Regions from separate parts of the Lysinibacillus sp. FSL W8-0992 genome, predicted to be linked through region 1. Evidence: riboswitches for the same ligand, from Rfam matches in the RefSeq annotation. Region 1 holds a riboswitch; the other holds the start of a gene.
What was found. A riboswitch is a leader RNA that binds a small molecule or an ion and turns the genes downstream of it on or off. The one in region 1 is predicted to bind cobalamin.
Positions count from the first base shown of each region.

Region 1 (7,419 bases):
AAGCTAACAGGCTACCGCCAAATGGCCGAAACAATTGTTGATAAAATTGTCAAAACACATAAATTTAAGCATGCAAGTCCATGTATGACACGTGAGCTGTCGCTTTCGGGTGCAAAGGGCATTAATGCTATTAATTTCCCTGATTATACTGCATATAAAGCTAGAGAGGGTGTTCAGTATGGCCTGAATTATGATGAAGCAAAGCATCTTGTGCAAAAGTATGGTACAAATGTTGACGCTTTATTTGATCAGGTAAAGTATTTGCATGAGCATGGCAGTACGATGCCTCTCGTGTTACATGCGATGCTGCTCTATGGTATAGAAGCGGAAATGGTTTATACACCTTGTGATTTCTTTATTCGTCGTACGGGATTATTATACTTTGATATTGATGCAGTGAAACGATATAAGGAGCAAGTAATTCAAGTAATGCAACAGCGTTTTCACTACTCAGAATCCCAAAGAAATACTTATGTTGCTCAATTAGAACAAGCCATAATAGATGCGACAAGTTTTGCGGATGTGGAGGTGTAGTAAATGGAAGAGCGTTATATGAAAATGTCGGATGGATATTTTGTGTTTACGCGAACATTGACTCCGGCTATTCCATGCATAGGTCATTTTCATATTTTACATGGCATGGCAGAGCATAGTGGACGTTATCTAAAATTTGCTCGAATACTATGTGCAGCAGGCTATGCAGTTACGATGCATGATCATCGTGGACATGGAGAAACAGCATCTTATAACGGCACATTAGGTTTTTTCGCTGAGAAAAATGGTTTTGACCGTGTTGTTGAAGATGCCCATGAAGTGATAATAACTATGCATGCTCAATTTGCCGATGTGCCTTTCATTTTGTTCGGTCATAGTATGGGTTCTTTTATTGCTAGAAGGTATATTCAGCTTTACGGCAATGGCGTGGATAACGTTATACTTTGTGGAACAGGAAACGTTTCAACATTGCATAAGATTGGACATTATGTTGCACAAGTATTAGCAATGCAGCTGGGCAAAGAGTTGGAGAGCCCTTTATTAAATAAATTGAGTTTTGGGAGCTTCAATAAGCAAGTTCCAAATGCTAAAACAGCGTATGATTGGTTATGTTCTGTAGAGCATGAGGTGCAAAAATATATCGATGATCCATATTGTGGCTTTATACCAACAAACCAATTTTTTGTTGATTTAACGGCTGGCCTTATGGTGCTAAATCGAAAAAAAGAGATTGAAAAAATAAATAAAAACTTACCGATCCTTTTGATAAGTGGTAGCAAGGACCCTGTTGGTGACGCTGGTCAAGGAGTGTATACAGTGGCAGAGCGTTTTGTAGAAGCAGGTATACAGGATGTTACAGTCTATTTATTTGAAGATAAGCGACACGAAATTTTAAATGAAGACAATCATCAGGCGGTTCATCAAGTTTTATTACGGTGGTTAAAAAAGTATGATACAAAATAAAATTCAGCAAGCAGAGGTTGTTGCAATCGTTGGACCAACGGCCTCTGGTAAAACAGCACTGAGCATTGAGCTAGCAAAAAAGTATAATGGTGAAATTATTAATGGCGATTCGATGCAAATTTATAAAGACTTAAATATTGGTACAGCGAAAATTACCGAGGAAGAGATGCAAGGTGTACCACATCATTTATTAAGCTTCAAAGAGCCAACAGAATCATTTTCAGTAGCGGATTATCAAAAACTGGTGCGTGCCAAAATTAGTGAAATACAGGCAGGCGGGAAGTTGCCAATTATTGTTGGAGGCTCTGGGTTATATGTACAAGCAGTGCTCTATGATTTCCAATTTACGGAGGAGCAGGTAGATGAGGTAGCACGTAAGGCATATTATGAGGAGCTAGAAAAGTTGGGTCCTGAAGCAATGCATGCAAAACTATTAGCATTGGATCCGAAAACGGCAGAAACAATTCATCCGAATAATACAAGACGTGTTATTCGAGCATTAGAAATGATTGAATTAAGTGGTGTTTCAAAAGCTTCAGATGAACATAATCGTGGAGAAATCCCCCTTTATCGCCATTTGATTTTAGGGCTTGGAGAAAATATGTCACGCGATGAGCTTTATGATCGCATAAATCGCCGAGTAGATTTGATGATGGACAAAGGGCTGTTACAAGAAGTAAAAGGGTTATGGCAGCAAAATATTCGAGGTGTACAGTCAATACAAGCGATTGGCTATAAGGAATTGTATGATTACTTAGATGGTCGATGCACATTAGAAGAAGCAATTGAAAGTTTAAAACAAAATTCTCGTCGCTACGCGAAAAGACAACTTACTTATTTCCGTAATAAGATGGACATTCATTTTATTGAAAAAGACTAAAAACTTTAATAATTTCTAAAAATTACTAATTGATAAATTGGTATAACATGCTACTATAGGAATGAAGAGGTAGAAAGAGAGTAGGGGAGGCGCAATCTATGAAATCAATCAATTTGCAAGATACGTTTTTGAACCATCTACGTAAAAACAGTGTTTTTGTAACTGTGTTTCTGTTAAACGGGTTCCAGTTAAAAGGAACAGTGAAATCCTATGACAACTTTACAGTATTATTAGTTGATGCTGAAAGCAAACAGCATCTCATTTACAAACACGCAATTTCTACTTTCGTTCCAGCAAAGCAAGTCGAATTTTTAGAGACAGAAGAATAGAGTCATTTTAAGCAGCTAGTGCTACATCACTAGCTGTTTTTTTTCGTTCACGCTATAATGTAATAGGAAATTGATATATTGGAGGACTATAAAGATGAAATCAATGGATACAACGCAATTATTAGAACAACTAGATGCTAACGAAGACCTATACATTATTGATGTGCGAGAAGATGATGAGGTAGCACAAGGTGTCATTCCTGGTGCTAAGCATATAGCGCTTGGAACAATTCCAGAGCGTTTAGATGAGATAGATAGATCTAAGCCTTATATTATCGTATGTAAAGCTGGCGGACGCTCGGCAAATGCATGTGCTTATTTAGAAGCACAAGGCTTTGATGTAACAAATCTTGAAGGCGGCATGCTTGCCTATGATGGGGAATTAGAATTTAAATAATGTAAAGATGAAGGTATTTAACAAGTCAGTTGTTAAATACCTCATTTTTTTTGTTTATATTAAATGATGGCAATGCAAAAAGTGCTGTTACCAAAACTTTTAACAATATTGACACTCAAAAAACTTTGTCGTAAATTTAAAGTAATTACATAAAAGCATTAGGTGCCCACTTTGGGAGAATAGGGAATAAAGTGAAATGCTTTAGCGGTCCCACCACTGTAAAATGGAGTTTTATAGAGAATACCACTAGCGATGGCTGGGAAGGTTCTATAAAATGTTGAGATTGAGCCAGGAGACCTGCCTAATTGCTTCGGATGATATGGACGATGGAAAAGTCTGTAGTTTATTTGTTATGAAATAAACTACAGGCTTTTCTATTTTTTTCATTCTTTTATGTAAAAGGCTAAAAAAAGGAGAGATGATGATGCAATTGCTACAACAAACGATTCAACACATTCAACGTACTAACAACAAAATGATGGAAAATGCGAAGGAACGTATAGATTCTCTTAGCAAGCCACCGAGCAGTTTAGGGAAGCTGGAGTCGCTTGCTATACAACTAACTGGGATTACGGGAGAACTATATCCTAAACTCGATAACAAAGTGATCATCGTATGTGCGGCAGATCACGGTGTTTGTGACGAAGGGGTAACATCGAATCCACAAAACGTAACATTTTTTCAAACATTGAATTTTCCTAAAGGGGTAACAGGTGTTTGTGCTATTGCTAAAATAACAAATGCAAAAATTGTAACGGTGGACGTCGGTGTCAAAGAGGATATTCCGCTTGATGCTGGTGTTTTAATTAAAAAAATTAAATACGGTACGGACAATATGGCGAAAGGTCCGGCGATGACGAGGGAAGAAGCAGTCCAATCAATTGAAGTAGGCATAGAAATAGCGACATCAGAAATAGCAAAAGGGGCAAATGTTCTTGGTACTGGTGAAATGGGGATTGGCAATACAACACCTAGTGCAGCTATATTATCAGTACTTCATGCTTGTCACCCGCATGAAGTGACGGGATTCGGTGCAGGGCTAGGGTCAGGAGGAATTGAACATAAAGTAGCTGTTATTCAAAAGGCTATCGAAATAAACAAACCTAATCGTCATGATGCAATCGATATACTTGCAAAAGTTGGTGGGTTAGAAATAGGGGCTATGGCTGGAGTAATCCTTGCGGCTGCCGCAAATCGCAAACCAGTTGTAATTGATGGCTTTATTTCTACAGTAGCTGCACTAATTGCATATGAGCTTGAACCAAAAGTACAAGACTATATCATACCTTCTCATGCATCAGAAGAACCTGGGGCAAAAATAGCAGCCGAATTGCTAGGAGTAGAGCCGATGCTTCATATGAATATGCGATTGGGAGAGGGCTCTGGCGCAGCATTAGCGTTTCCAATTCTAGACGCAGCTTGTTCGATGATGAGCAATATGGCTACATTAGCAGAGTCTATGGCGCTAATAGATAAATAATAATTGACGAGGAATAAGGTTTGTTCTTAGAGCGAAGGAAATAGTATATGCAATCTAGTTGATGGTAGCGAAGGCGAGTGACTCCTGTGGGAACGCACGCAGCCTAAGTCGCAACAATTCGCGCGACAGCGACGATTACGGCTTACATCGTGCCCGCGGAAAGCACCCGCCGAAGCGGATATTCACGGTAAAGCAAAAAGAGTTCGATTAATGTGATGGTATTTTTACGCTATGTAAGAAGAATGAAACTATAGCTGTTCATTCTTTTGCAGTAAATAAAAAATTAGAAGAGAACACGAGTTGATGGTAGCGAAGGTGGGCGACTCCTGCGGGAACGCACGCAGTGTAAGACGCAACAAACCGCGCGTTAGCGAAGGTTGCGGCTTACGTCGTGCCCGCGGAAAGCGCACACCGAAGCGGACATCAACGATATAGAGTTCGACTAATATGATGACATTTTTACGTTGTACCCGCAGAAAGCACTCGCCGAAGTGGACACAACGGTATAGCCTCTATTAAGCTCGGTTCAACTTCCGTAACGGCAAACGCCATTTCTTCATATATGAAAGAACTCGTAAAACCGTAATGACACCGAATAATACATATAAGAAAATATCGCCTGGTAGTAATTCCAGTCCAATAAGAAGACCTGCAAGTGCTGCCCATACACCGTAAATTTCATCGCGTAACACGAGTGGCTTCCGTCCAGCCAATAAATCCCGAACAATACCACCGCCTGAACCAGTTAAAACAGCAGCAACAATGACTGCACTAATTGGCATATTGAGTTTGACAGCGTACAATGCACCTTGTATAGCAAAAGCCGATAAACCAATAGCATCTGTGAAATTGCCCCAACGATGCCAATGCTGTATTAGATGATGCGGAAAAATAAAAAATATAGTAATTGCAGCAATCGCAATTTGGAACATCATATCTTGCCCCCACAATGTTGTGACAGGTAGACCAATCAGTAAATTACGAATGGCACCTCCACCGAATGCAGTTACAATGCCAAGTATATATACACCGAATAAATCGTATTCTTCTTCCATTGCAATTATTGCCCCGGAAATAGCGAAGGCAATTGTCCCGATGATGCTAAAAACTTCCCAAGCCATCACTTTCCCCCCTTATACGAGAATAATTTGTAGTAAGTCCGCCCCTTAGCTTAGCGCATTTAACAGCTAGACACAATAGCAATTTTTGCAGGGTTGCAAACAAATTGATAAGATAGGAAAGAACAATTTGAAACGGAGACGAAAACAATGACTTTTACAACCCATTTAACAGCAGAAACGTTAACATTAGCGGAAAAAATAGAAGAAAAGGTGCGCCCTTATCATACGAAGGTAGAGAATATGGCGTTCATCAATCAGCAAAAGGTACTTTCCGCATTCAGAGCGCATCAAGTAAGCGATTTTCATTTACATCCGTCAAATGGCTATGGCTATGATGACGAGGGACGTGACAATCTTGAGCGTGTATATGCACAAGTTTTTGGAGCAGAGGCGGCGATTGTCCGTCCGCAAATCATATCTGGTACACATGCGATTACGCTTAGTCTATTCGGTGTGCTACGACCAGGTGATGAATTGCTTTATATTTCAGGTCAACCATATGACACGCTACAATCGATTGTCGATGGTGGTGACAAAGATACGGGCTCGCTGAAGGATTATAAAATTGGTTATCGTCATGTAGATTTGATTGATAACAAAGAAATTGATTGGACTGCAGTTGCTGCAGCTATTACACCAAACACGAAAATGATAGCTATTCAACGTTCAAAAGGCTATGCAACTCGTCCTTCCTTTACCATCTCACAAATTGCAAAAATGTGTGAAAAAGTTAGAGAATTGGCTCCGAATGCCGTTATTTTTGTTGATAACTGCTATGGTGAATTTGTGGAGGCACAGGAACCTACAGAAGTAGGTGCTGATTTAATGGCAGGTTCTCTTATTAAAAATCCGGGTGGTGGCTTAGCAAAAATAGGTGGTTATATTGCAGGACGAGCTGATTTAGTAGAAAAATGTGCTTATCGTATGACCTCACCAGGTATTGGGGCAGAAGCAGGTGCAACATTAAACACACTTGGTGATTTCTATCAAGGCTTTTTCCTTGCACCGCATGTTGTTAGTCAAGCATTAAAGGGTGCCATTTTCACAGCAGCAATGCTGGAGGGAATAGGGATGAATACTTTCCCTAGTTATCATGCGGAACGTACAGACTTAATTCAATCGGTATCATTTAAAACAGCAGAACAAATGATTGCTTTCTGTCGAGAAATTCAAGCAAATTCTCCAATTAATGCGCACTACGCTCCAGAGCCTGCTTACATGCCTGGCTATGAAGACGATGTCATTATGGCAGCGGGGACATTTATTCAAGGTTCAAGCATTGAACTTACAGCGGATGGCCCAATTCGTCCGCCGTATACAGCATTTATTCAAGGTGGATTGACATATGAGCACGTGAAATTTGCCATTTGTAGCGCTGTCCAAAGCATACGAAAATAGGCAATTTATAGCTGTTAGACAAGCCCTATCACAGTTTCGTGATGGGGCTTGTCTCGTAATGGTAATAGTGGGAGTTTGACACTTCAGTACGAATGGAAAATACGTTGCGTATAGAACTTCTAAGTGGAGGAAATTAGTATAAAAAGGAGCGAATGGAACTGAAATCTACTGTTTCTTACAATTTATTAACAAGAAAAAGACTGTAATTTGTATAGTTTTTAACAATTTTTCATCAATTCTAAAAAAAATTAAAAAACCATGTTAGGAAACCTTACATCTTTGTTGACAGTGAAAATTTTTCGTTATATGATAAGCGGGTATTGGGGGGACTTAAATGAGTCGTGAAATTAGACGAA
Region 1 is NZ_JBBOZQ010000001.1:4,050,981-4,058,399, reverse strand. It holds gene NSQ74_RS20350 (glycerol-3-phosphate dehydrogenase/oxidase) at 1-534, shown strand, start outside; gene NSQ74_RS20345 (alpha/beta fold hydrolase) at 538-1,458, shown strand; gene miaA (tRNA (adenosine(37)-N6)-dimethylallyltransferase MiaA) at 1,445-2,338, shown strand; gene hfq (RNA chaperone Hfq) at 2,437-2,667, shown strand; gene NSQ74_RS20330 (rhodanese-like domain-containing protein) at 2,762-3,064, shown strand; cobalamin riboswitch at 3,208-3,383, shown strand; gene cobT (nicotinate-nucleotide--dimethylbenzimidazole phosphoribosyltransferase) at 3,489-4,544, shown strand; gene NSQ74_RS20320 (trimeric intracellular cation channel family protein) at 5,060-5,665, opposite strand; gene NSQ74_RS20315 (methionine gamma-lyase family protein) at 5,813-7,063, shown strand; gene NSQ74_RS20310 (MerR family transcriptional regulator) at 7,398-7,419, shown strand, end outside.

Region 2 (7,419 bases), 1.4 Mb from region 1:
AAAGATCTAATGTTTCAACCGTTTTTCCATTGGCATCAATAATACGAATTACACCATCTAAACCTTTTTCAGTTTGTAAGGAGAAGAATACATCGCGTTTGCGGTCATTGTGGAATTCGAAATAGTCTTTATCGCCAAATGGCACACTAGCATTTAAATATTGATTAGCCACATATTTATCGCCGTTTTTCGTTAGCATAGTTGGTTTTGTTGGCACACCATGCACTAATGTGGAATCTGCATCTTCATCAACATTTTTATGATTAAATACAGATAATGTGTATGGTTGGAGCGATAAGAGCCCAAAGTCCGTGGCGCTAAGACTAATAAAGTAACCGCGATTTCTTTTCGCTAGGAAAGATGTGTTGACCTCTGAAGTACCTGAGAGACCAAGAAATATTTCAAATAAGTTTTCACCTTGTCCAAACGGTATTTCTTTCGCTAGTTCATCGTCGTCGATTTGCATATTGCCGTTTGTATCCTCAATAATTGAACCAGAAAATTTCAAGTCAAATTGTAGTTCCTTTGGTATTTGATTGAGTTGTTCATTTGTATATGGAACGGAAGATAACAGAAGACTCAACACTGTATCCTCGCCCCGATGTTTATAGTAGTAGTAATCTTTATCATCATTATAGAGGAGATGATTTTGATAATCGATACCTGGTTCAATCGTTTGAGCAGTGATGTCTGTATTAATTTCATTGTTTTTGTCTTCAGGTATAGCTGCCATTTTTCTTGATGTAAGTGAATATGGTTCGATGGAACGGCCACCAAAATTAACAATTTTGATAACATAAGTTTTATCTTTTTTCAGAGCAATTGTTTTTGGATCGTCTTCATCAATTGTTACTCCGTAAAGTAGACCAATAAGCCCCGAATCATTCGCTAATGAAGAAAGTGGAAGCAATTCATTTGTTTCCTCATCATATTCAAATATAGTGCCAGTTGGCTCTTGATTATTTCCTTTTTTAATTTGGAAACCATAAATCGCATCTTCTGGAGCAGTAAATACGAAATAATCTTCATCATATTCAGTTTGGAAGTATGCTTTTTGATCTTCACCGATATTAAAAGGAATCGCATTCGTCATAATGAGATCCGCATCTAAACCATTTTCCTCAAAATCGGGACCTGAAAGAAGATTTAAAAAATTTTTTCCTCGTTCACGTTTTTTTGCTTTATTTGGAGCTGGTGCGCCATCACTATTTTGTACATCGTCTTCAAGCATTGGCTCATCCAATGGAAGTCCATCTTCATCTTCAGGAAGATGAACAATTTCTCCTTTTAACGTGTAAGGAATAATTGATTCATTCATGTTCGCTTTTTCCTCGTTATCAATACCGCCATTAAAGAGCATATCGATTGACACTGCGCCACTGTTGTCATTGGATACACTTAGTACATACTCTTCATCAGGGATTGCATCGAAAACGATACTTACACTTTCACCTTTTGCTGAGCTAGAAGATGCTTGTAATGGGTAGGGTGCATTTTCATTCCATTCGTCTTCATCTATTTGTTCTGTTGAGTTGTTATCCAAATCACTTTTTAAATAGATTTCCATTGATGCTGTAACACCAGGTAGACCAGATAAATCAAATTTCAATGTTGATGGTTGCGTTACTGAAAATGTAAAGTAATCTTGGTCACCTTGTTGATCGTCTGAGAGTAACGTATAATTTTCTCCTGCCGTACTAAATGGGAACTGTTGAATTTTATGTGCACTATCCATTGCTAATGAATCGATCGGTAATTCATTTGTCGTTTGCGCTGTGAAAATATAGTTTGATGCACCTTTTAAGCTATAGCCACCATTATGATCCTTAACGCCAATAAGAAGCGTTCCTGCTTGCTCTGCTTTATAAAGGTAGCCTTCTTGTTTTCCTGCGCGAACATCATTGACATTGATAGTTTCAGACTCATCTTTTTGACCTGTAGGGTAGAAGTATAAGTCAAATGCATAGTCATAGTTGCTAGCACCTTTTAATGATAGTTGAATATATTCCCCTGCATCTAATTCAGTTTTATACCATTTCTTTTCATCTGGTAGCTTGAATTCGCCTTTTTCGGTATTCAGACGATTTTTATTAAGCACTTTGGCATTGGTTAGACGCTCTTCTTTTGTTTCAGAATAGCGCTCTGGTAGGTTGTTTAAATCGAAGTGCATTGCTTTTAATGGGTCGACGAGGCCATGTCCATAGGTTAGGTCGTAGCCTCTTTCACCTAAATCCTTTGCGGTCATTTCGAGTATTGCCTCTATTTCATGAGGCTTTAAAGTGGGATATTTTGATTTTAGTAGGGCTGCTACACCCGCAACTACAGGAGATGCCATAGAAGTCCCGCTAAATGCTGTGAAGGATGATCCCTTTTTTCGATCATAAACGGTACTATAAATATCTTCTCCTGGTGCAACTAAGTCCACTGATGGTCCATAGTTGGAATAGCTTGATAGTTTATTGCGTTCATTTGTAGAACCAACGCTAATGACACCTTCGAAAGAAGCGGGGAAGGAGTATTGATCTGTTGAATCATTACCTGCAGCAGCTACAATCGTAATGCCTTTATCGATTGCTTTTTTAACGGCTTCCTGCATTAGTGGAGATTCTCCGTAGCCACCGAGACTCATATTAATAACGTCAGCGTTTTGTTCAATAGCGTAAAGTATACCTTGTGCAATAACGAAATCATTTGCAGTTTGTTTGCCGTTAAAGACATCTATTGGAAGAATCTTTGCTGATGGATAAATACCATGTCCACCAAGCCCATTATCTTTAGTAGCTGCAATAATGCCTGCTACATGCGTCCCGTGTGGATCAGAAAATGAGGTATTGGCAGGCGTTGCCGCATTATAAGGTGGAAGCACTTGAGACTTCAAATCTGGATGTTTATAATCTACACCAGAATCGATAACTGCTACTTTGACCTCATGATTTCCTGCTAATGATAAAGCCTTATCAATTTGCAGTAGATTTATATGATACATATCCTTTTTCTTTGGATCGACTGCATTATTAAAGGACTGGTACTTGTAGCTTGGAGATACACTTTTGACTCCGTTTTGCTTGGCATAATACGAAACAGCCTCTGTTAATGTTATGCCTTTTTTTAGTTGGATTACTTCGTAACCTAATGAAGGAATCGATCGAATTACTTTTGAACCAATTTTACTATGTACGGTCTTCGCAAGACCCGAATGTTTGACGATAATAGTATCGGCACTAATCCATTCGTTTCCTCCTGTTTGATCGTTGAACTGCTTTAATGCTTGCCTTTTGTTGCTAGCGAGCATACTTGTCACCAATTCTGGGTTCTGTGGTGCTTCAGCAAAGGCAGAAGCAGCAGGAACCATTAGTGCAGAACATGCTACGACAGCGATTGATTTCATCACCCAGTTTTTCAATTGTTTTTCCTCCTTCAGTAAAATATGACATTTCACTATTTATAACGGATGGAAAATAGAAAAGTTTCATATCTCAATAAATTTTTTTCAATTGTTTTAAAATTGTTTGAGTGCCTGGCACCCAAACAATTTAGAGCTGCTCGATAAGTGTTTGTAAGTCTTCTTTTGATCGAGGCATAGGCATGCCAACGTCAAATAACTTTTTGTTTTGTAAGGCGAGGGTTATTTCAAAAACCCATGGTCGTTCAAGATGGGCTAGTTCAAGTAACTTCTCTTGATAGAACAATTCGACCGGGTCCCCATTGTAAATGACTTTCCCAGCCTCCATAACAATTATTTGATCCGCCCATTCATAAGCCAAAGCGATATCATGGGTTGCCAATAAAAAAGTTCGTTCCCCATTTTCTAATTTAGCTAAGTAATGTAAAAGTTGTGCAGCATAATAATTGTCTAGTCCAGCAGTCGGTTCATCTAATAGTAATACAGAAGGTTCCATTGCCAGCACACCTGCCATGGCAACACGTTTTTTCTGTCCGACGCTTAAAAAATGTATGGGCTTATCAAGTAATGACTCAACCTCTGTTTGTGCTACTGCCCAGGCGATTTTTTCCTCGATTTTTTCATGAGACCAGCCAAGATTTAATGGCCCGAAAGCGATATCTTGCTTTACTGTACCTGAAAAAAGTTGATTGTCAGCATCTTGGAATACGATGCCGACCTGCTGACGTAATGCGGATAATGCTTTTCTAGAATAGCTAAGCGCTTCGTTGCAAAACGTAATGCTGCCATCGGTCGGTTTTAAAATTCCATTTAGATGCTGAAATAGTGTTGATTTGCCAGCACCATTATGACCTAGTAGGGCGATTTTTTTCCCCTTTGGAATTTGCAATGAAATATCTGTAAGTGCCTCGGTACCGTCTGCATAGGCATATGATAAATGTTTAAGATCAAAATAAAGCTCTGTCATGAGAAAAAACCTCCATATATTACGAGGAATAAAAATATAAAAACAATTCCAAACCAGTTTTTCTTGCTATAACATACATTGTCTTGCCAATAAACAGATTCGCCACCACGTGCTTGCATCGCATTATTTAGTTCACGACTACGTTGAAACATTTCCGCAAACAATGCTGCAATAAGCATGGAAATCGACCGTAGCCATTGCATAGGTGATTGATAGCCAAGGCGTGATTGTTGAGCAAGATGAATTTTTTGCATGCTATTTAAAAAGATGAAAATAAATCGATACGTTAGCTCTACTAATTCTACAAATAAAGCAGGCAGACGCCATTGACGTAAGACGTGACAAATAGATTGTACCGATGTCGTTAAAATTAAAAAGTATAAACAGCTAATACTGCCTAATACAGAGAACAATAGCTGCCGTGCTGTGATCATGCTTTCATTTCCGATGAAAAAGGTCCAATTACTAAGAGAAAATGCCCAGAAATGTGCTGGGAGGTTACTTGAATTTGGTGCAATTGAAATCAAAATAGATAGTAAACTGGATAGCAGAAAAAATCCTGGTAACAGCAGTAATTTCGCATAGTATTGGAAAGGGATTTTTGCGCCTAAAATGATAAAAGCACTCATTACAATAAATGTAATGAGTGAAATAAGTTCATCTCTCACGATAAGCGACAATAGCAGTAACCCCAAGGAAAACGTCATTTTTTCTAACGGATGAACGGACGCTAGTTTATTCATATAAGCATACTTATCAATGAGTAACATCCGTTTAACCTTCCTTATGCTTGCCGCGCATATAGCCTACGAAATAGCCAATAAAGCCAGCACCAATCGCAGCCTGTAATACGAATAATAAGCTTTCAATTTCACCACTTGGTGGCTCCCATAAGCTCTCAAACCATGGTTCATATTCTGCATTAATTTCACCGATTGCAGCTTCAGCTTCTCCGTCTGCACCACCGAATTCTGCACCTTTTTGTACGAAAAGAGGGATGATTGCTAAAAGTACAACGACAGCTAGTAGCAGTAAATTTTTCTTCATCCTAATGTGCCTCCTTTGCTGAGAAAACACGTAGTGCCTTTAATTCGCTCACATTGTATTTTTTTAAGAAATTCATAACGATAACTGTTAAAATTCCTTCACTAATTGCTAGAGGGATTTGTGTTAAAGCAAAAATACCTGCAAATTTTGTGAATGAAGCCATAAAGCCTCCTACTTCAGAAGGGAAAGCCAATGCTAATTGAACTGAAGTGACAACATATGTACCTAAGTCCCCAAGCATCGCTGCAAAAAAGACAGCAATAGAGAATGATAGACCGATTTTTTGAGAACCTTTAAAGACATAATACGCAATAATTGGTCCTACAATTGCCATAGAGAAAGCATTCGCACCTAAAGTGGTAATACCACCATGCGCTAAAAGTAATGATTGGAATAATAAAACGATTGTGCCAATCACACTCATGGCTAATGGTCCGAAAAGAACTGTACCAAGGCCAACACCAGTAGGATGTGAGCAACTTCCTGTTACTGATGGAATTTTCAGTGCCGATAAGACGAATGCGAATGCACCTGATAAGCCTAATATCATTTTCGTTTCAGGATTTTCGTCAATTGTTTTTCGAATAGAACGTAATCCTAAAATAATAAATGGAATCGAAATAACCCACCAAAAAATCGCCCATTCAATCGGCAAAAATCCTTCCATGATATGCATGGCAAACGCTCGTTTTGGTACTAGTAAAAGAGCCACTAAGAAATAACTAAGTTTCCAAAAAGAAAATTTCAAAACCTTTCCTCCTCAACAGTAATTTTCGAATGTAGCGTGCGCAATAAAAAAAGCACTTCTCCGTTTCGGAAAAAGTGCATAGCTGAAAAAGCAAATAGAACTGTCATTTGCCAAGCCGCACACCTATCCTCGTAGGTTGAAACGATCACGATTTTCTCGGCAGGTCTCCTGGCTTTAGTTCAACATTTTATAGGCCTTCCCGTCCTATGGACAGTGACATTTTCTATAAAATTCCCTAGTACAGTGGCGGGACCGCGCCGGACTTGAACCGGCTTCCCTTTTAAGCAAAATGTATACACTTCGCACCGAAAAAAGATGAAGTTGTGAGTTTTCACGAAGAAGTGTAACATGTTTTTCCAATCATAAGCTATCCTTTTTTTTGTAAAAAATTTTTTATAAAATAACAATCTAGAAAATTCAGATAAATGTCAGAGAAAATCTATCAATTTTAATGAAATATTTGTTGAAATTTTATTAAAAATCTAATAAATAAAAAAGAAATGTTGAAAAGTATAAAAATGATAGGCTATGATAGAAACAGTTTTATATTCGTTTTATTAACATTTCATTTCAAAATTTAAATATAAATCCATCATTAAGTGCTCGATATACTTCGAGATAATAGGGAAATCGGTGTAAATCCGATACAGCCCCCGCTACTGTAATAGCTGATGAAATCGCAATGCCACTGAAAACTTGGGAAGGCGCGAAAGTAAGAGGAAGCTTAAGTCAGGAAACCTGCTTAGTTGATGATATGCAAACTTTTCGGAGGGAGAAGTGAAGCGAGAGCGGATACGTGTATATTCGTTTTTATTTTGGCTTCTATAAAACCTTTACTCTTCGATATCGAGTAAAGGTTTTTTCTTTTTCCTAAAAGTAGAATGAGGGGAGAAAAGCAATGACAACTTGGAATTTAGAGGGCATGAAAACCCATCTTTTTATTTGTAATGGTAGTAGTTGCATGAAAAAAGAAGCTGAGGAAATTACGCTCGCAATACGAGACGAAATAGAGAAATTAGCACTCGATAAGGAAATACATACGACAAGAACGCGTTGTAATGGCAGATGTAAAGATGCTTGTGTTGTGATCGCGTACCCACAGGGAAATTGGTATCGTATACCAACAGTTGAGCATGGTAGAACACTTGTACAAGATTTAAACCATGATTCTTTACACAGCGAGCATGTTTTTACACTGACAGAAGGTACGTTGCAACGTACCCCACAAACAACAGCCATTAAAGGCATCGACAA
Region 2 is NZ_JBBOZQ010000001.1:2,691,111-2,698,529, forward strand. It holds gene NSQ74_RS13415 (S8 family peptidase) at 1-3,403, opposite strand, end outside; gene NSQ74_RS13420 (energy-coupling factor ABC transporter ATP-binding protein) at 3,534-4,370, opposite strand; gene cbiQ (cobalt ECF transporter T component CbiQ) at 4,367-5,140, opposite strand; gene NSQ74_RS13430 (energy-coupling factor ABC transporter substrate-binding protein) at 5,145-5,417, opposite strand; gene NSQ74_RS13435 (energy-coupling factor ABC transporter permease) at 5,419-6,165, opposite strand; cobalamin riboswitch at 6,307-6,490, opposite strand; cobalamin riboswitch at 6,746-6,925, shown strand; gene NSQ74_RS13440 ((2Fe-2S) ferredoxin domain-containing protein) at 7,064-7,419, shown strand, end outside.
Region 2: linked by a shared signal. The riboswitch ahead of NSQ74_RS13435 (energy-coupling factor ABC transporter permease) and the one ahead of cobT (nicotinate-nucleotide--dimethylbenzimidazole phosphoribosyltransferase) in region 1 are both predicted to bind cobalamin.